2 regions of the Teredinibacter purpureus genome follow, and region 2 is predicted to be linked to the other one. Evidence: predicted binding sites of a transcription regulator. Region 2 holds the regulator's gene; the other holds the start of a gene.

Region 1 (2,483 bases), 1.8 Mb from region 2:
AGCAAAGGACGACATTATTGTGCGGGCAATAAAGTCATCGCCTCTACGTGGCACCTTATGTTCAAAGGCATATTGATGGCCCACGCCTAGACAAAACTTCCCCGCCCGCTTAGCAGCCCATGCCGTAATCGGTTCAAAATCGGTCACGATCAAATCGTAGTTGTCGACCTCCAGGCTGTTAATATCCTGCCAAAGCTGTTTGAATTTTGCATCTTTTAATGTCCTTATAACACTTAATTTTCCAGCATTGTGTACAAACGTTAAACCTTTGAAATCTCGCCACGCTCCAAACTCTTCCATGTCGAAATACTTATTTCTTTCTCGCCCCGAGAAGACATAATCCACATCTATCTCGTTTTCTTTTAAATATTTATTCATCGCGCGTGCGCGACTAATATGACCATTACCCGTTCCTTGGACACCATAAAGTATTTTCATTCGTCACTCTTATTGTAAGTTAACTCGCTACGATGTCGTCTTGCACACAATTATAATTAGAGTGCCGCTAGAACAAGCAAGCATATGGTATGGCCAAGTAACGCACCCGCCATAACGTCTGTAGGGAAGTGCACACCAAGCATCACCCTTGCCGCACCAACGCTCACGGCCCAGGGGTACAACAGCCACCCCAATGCGGGGTACGCCCCCACCAGCGCGCAGGCAACTAAAAATGCGGCTGAGGTATGCCCTGAGGGGAAACTAAATTGATCGGAAGGAACAACCTCGCTTTTATAGCCTGGGATAGCAACTGCAGGCCTATTGCGACGAAAAGAGGATTTAAAAATACAATACAGTGCTCGCTCAATAAGAAACGCTACAACCATCAGTTTAACCATGTGCCATTGTTCTAGCAGCATGAAAACAAATACGATAACAGCGTAGAGAGGGCCGTCGGCAACCCGCGATACGTATCGGCTTAACACCACAGCCAACTCTCGGTGCTTACGGCGTAAGCACCAATCAAAAGTCATTAAATCGATTTGATGTATAGTATGAAATAGACGCATGTTACACCCTCCATTTCGATCACTTTAGCGCAAGCTCATGACATATTTATGAGTATTGCGTGACAGAAAAATGACAGGCGTAGAACAAAAAAACATGCCTTTAGCGCATGTTTTTAATGAATTAAATAGAACTTTGGGTTGGGGGAAGAGGATAATATTAAGCGAGTGCTATACCTGCACTCGCTCGCGTCAACACCATGATTGCTGGCCCGCAGGATTATCCAAAAGCTCTCTAACATTTGCTTCGATAATACGATACCCAACGTTACCCGCTAACTGCTGTCGTCCTTCATTAAACAGCAACGTTGGGCTCGATTTTATGCCTAACTCAACGGCTTTATACATGTCACGGCAAATAATGGCGTGCGCCTCTCCGCTCTCAACGCTTTGACGCACAATATCGACGGGAAGTCCTGCTTCATCGGCAAGTAACAATAACGTTTTATACTGAGCAACGTCGCGAGCATGTACAAAAAACGCCTCTCGTACCAACGTCATGTATCGCGAAAAAACGCCCACTTCAGTGCGTTCTTGTTGCTCCGCTAATCTAGCCGCTGCCAAGAATAAATGAACGGGTAAAGAAGATTGCGGCGTATTTTTGAGCCAGACATCCTCGTGAAGCGTAATGTGCTCAAACGGTTCGGCTACGTCTTGTACATGCTGACTATAGGCCGCTATTCCACCTCGATCGCCCCATGCCTTTTTTATTTTTCCTGGCACATCACCAAAAACGGGAAAGAAATGAACCTCAATAGCAATATCATCGCCAAATTCTGACTGAAGCTCAGCAATCCGAATATGTGAAACATACGCCCAAATACACAAGACATCTGAAAAATGATCAACCTGAATTTTTGCCACTTTTAACACTCCACTTGCTGTGCCAACACCATTGCACCCAGTATTCCCGCCTGACTGCCAAGCCCCGGCAGGACAATTGTCTGTTCAATATTATCGGTTATAGCAGGGTGCTGAATATAGCCATTTAAATATGCCGGAACCTTTTCACGCACTTGAGTAATGACCTGCGACTGCGCCATAACACCACCACCCAAAATAATCTTTTGAGGTGATAACGTAGCGATAAACGTCACGAGTGCTTTTGCAATATAGTCCGCCTCTAACTCCCATGCTGGGTGATCAACAGGCAAAGCCACACCTGGCGTTTGCCAGCGCTCTTCTATTGCCGGCCCCGCAGCCAATCCCTCAAAACACAAATCGCCATGAAAAGGACAACGCCCCTTATAATCATCACCTGCTCGTTTTGGGATAAAACAGTGTCCCAATTCTGGGTGCAGTAACCCGTGAACAAGACGACCACCGCTCACAACCCCGCCGCCAATACCGGTTCCGATGGTGATATAAATATAGTCATCCAGGCCTTGTGCGGCTCCCCACACACCCTCACCGAGAGCTGCCGCGTTAACATCTGTATCAAACCCAATAGGGACGTCAAAGTGTTCACGAAGTACGCCT
Region 2 (2,483 bases):
TGTGGACGGTAGCGTATGACACGTTTTATGCGATGGTTGATCGTGATGACGACATTAAAATCGGCGTGAAATCGACGGCTATTTTGTTTGGTGATCAGGATAAGCTGATGACAGCGGTGCTGCAATGCATGGTGATTTTTGCACTCGGGCTGGTTGGTCAGAAGTTTCAGCTTGGCTGGATTTACAACTTATCTGTTCTCGTTGCGGGCGGTTTTATGGTGTATCAGCAGTATTTAATTCGGGATCGTAAGCGAGAGGCGTGTTTTCAGGCGTTTCTTAACAACAACTGGGTTGGCATGATTGTGTTTTTAGGTATTTTACTCGATTACGCCGTATTAACGCATTAAATTAGGGCGTTTCTAGTTTTATTTCACCCATTTCGGCACTTTATTCGTAATGTCATAAAAGCGTAATAAAACCTTTATTTAATCCTGTCTGGTTCGGTACTGCTCCTATTCTTAATGTCATTGTCATAGACAGGGCTAAGAGCTTACTGTAAGTCAGCGATCAACACGCTTTTTAGCAGGATGAAATCTCCATGGTTGAGAAAAAAATACTGATTGTAGACGACGAACGCGCGATTCGAGATATGTTGCGAGTGGCGCTGGAAATGGCAGAATATGGCGTTTTGGAAGCGTGCGATGCACAAGAGGCCCATCAAATTATTGTGGATGTGCGGCCAGACTTAGTGTTACTCGATTGGATGATGCCCGGGATTAGCGGTATAGAGTTGGCCCGTCGATTGAAAAACGATGAAGTTACCCGCGAAATTCCGCTCATTTTGCTCACGGCCAAAGGCGAAGAAGACAATAAAATTCAGGGCTTGGAATTGGGCGCTGATGATTACATTACCAAGCCATTCTCTCCACGGGAGCTTGTGGCGCGTTTACGGGCGGTGCTGCGCCGAGCCGATACGCTGTCCAGTGGCGACCCCATTATCGTTGAAGGGCTCTGTCTAGACCCAAGTAGTCACCGAGTTACCATCAGTGGAAGCCCCATTCAACTGGGCCCTACCGAATACCGCTTACTGGAATTCTTTCTAACGCATCAAGAAAGGGTATACTCGCGCAATCAACTGCTCGACTATGTTTGGGGCGGCAACGTGTATGTAGAAGAGCGCACAGTGGACGTTCATATCCGCCGTCTGCGCAAGGCCCTGAAGGCGGATGGCCATGATAGGCTTGTCCAAACCGTTCGTGGAGCAGGTTATCGTTTCTCCAACAAGTTTTTGGCTACAGCCGAATAACCAACAAGCTAATTCTTTATGTTTCGAAAAGGTATAGCCACTGAGATTAAGTGGCTTCTGGTGTATTTGTCTGTTGCCTTTGCAATTGGCATTCTTATCAAGGCTATCTGGCCCACAATGTTGTTGGGTGCTTTGGCTTATGTCGGTTGGACGTTCTATCAAGTGCGCTGTTTAGAGTCGTGGGTTAACGATACGCGGTTGCAAGGCGTGCACGATTACGAATTACGCGGTATCTGGGGGGAAATTGCCGAAGATATCGAATTAATGCTTAAACGAGCAGAAAAAGATAAACAGCGGCTACGGGGTGTCGTGGCTCGAGTGCAAGATATGACCTCGGCATTGGCCGATGGCGTAGTTATTGTTGATAAGCGCGATAATATCGAGTGGTGGAATCGTTCCGCTGAGCGCCAATTTGATTTCACGCCTCAGGATTTGGGCCGCAAGCTAACTAACTATATTCGCCACCCTCGTTTCGTCGACTATTACGAAAGCGACTGCTACGACGAACCGCTTGAGCTGGTGTCAATGCGGCAAGAGGGGCAAACTCTCCAGTTTCATATTCATCGGTTTGGTGACGGCGACCGGCTAGTTATTGCGCGCGATATCACGCATATTGCCAACTTAGAGCGCATGCGAAAAGATTTTGTTGCCAACGTATCGCACGAATTGCGCACGCCACTGACGGTCATTAATGGTTACCTCGAGACCTTGGTCGATTCAGCTGAATTGTCGCCCGCGTGGAATAAACCGCTCGATCAAATGCAAGGTCAAACGCGTCGAATGACCGGTTTGATTACCGACTTGCTCACCTTGTCTAGGCTCGAAACAGAAGATCGAGAGGCTGGCCAGTCGCCAGTTGCATTGCGGCCTTTACTCGAACAAATTGTCGCTGAGGCAAAAGTACTGAGCGGGGAACGAGCACATATTTTTGAGATTAAGTGTGAACCTCGTGTGGAACTATTAGGGTTAGAAAATGAACTCCGTAGCGCTTTTGCCAACTTAATTTACAACGCGGTAAATTATACGGGTAGCGGCCGCAAAATATCCGTTGTGGTAGAGCTTAAGCCTGTCGAAGTTATTGTGAAAGTTAAAGACAACGGTGACGGTATAGACCCACGGCATTTGCCGCGCTTAACGGAGCGTTTTTATCGGGTGGATCACGGTCGTTCTCGAGAAACCGGCGGAACAGGCCTAGGTTTATCCATTGTTAAGCACATTTTATTGCGACATGATGCAG

What was found. The regulator PhoB, encoded in region 2, activates phosphate uptake and scavenging genes when phosphate is short. The targets are predictions, from matches to a motif close to TGTCATAAANNTGTAACA.
Region 1: a site for PhoB is predicted at 1,066-1,083, ahead of H5647_RS10540 (phosphatase PAP2 family protein). Genes of this name have one in related genera too.

What each region holds. Positions count from the first base shown of each region.
Region 1 is NZ_CP060092.1:2,447,053-2,449,535, reverse strand. It holds gene H5647_RS10545 (MJ1255/VC2487 family glycosyltransferase) at 1-438, opposite strand, end outside; gene H5647_RS10540 (phosphatase PAP2 family protein) at 495-1,007, opposite strand; gene H5647_RS10535 (DsbA family oxidoreductase) at 1,197-1,868, opposite strand; gene H5647_RS10530 (ROK family protein) at 1,871-2,483, opposite strand, start outside.
Region 2 is NZ_CP060092.1:663,371-665,853, reverse strand. It holds gene ubiA (4-hydroxybenzoate octaprenyltransferase) at 1-347, shown strand, start outside; gene phoB (phosphate regulon transcriptional regulator PhoB) at 539-1,246, shown strand; gene phoR (phosphate regulon sensor histidine kinase PhoR) at 1,265-2,483, shown strand, end outside.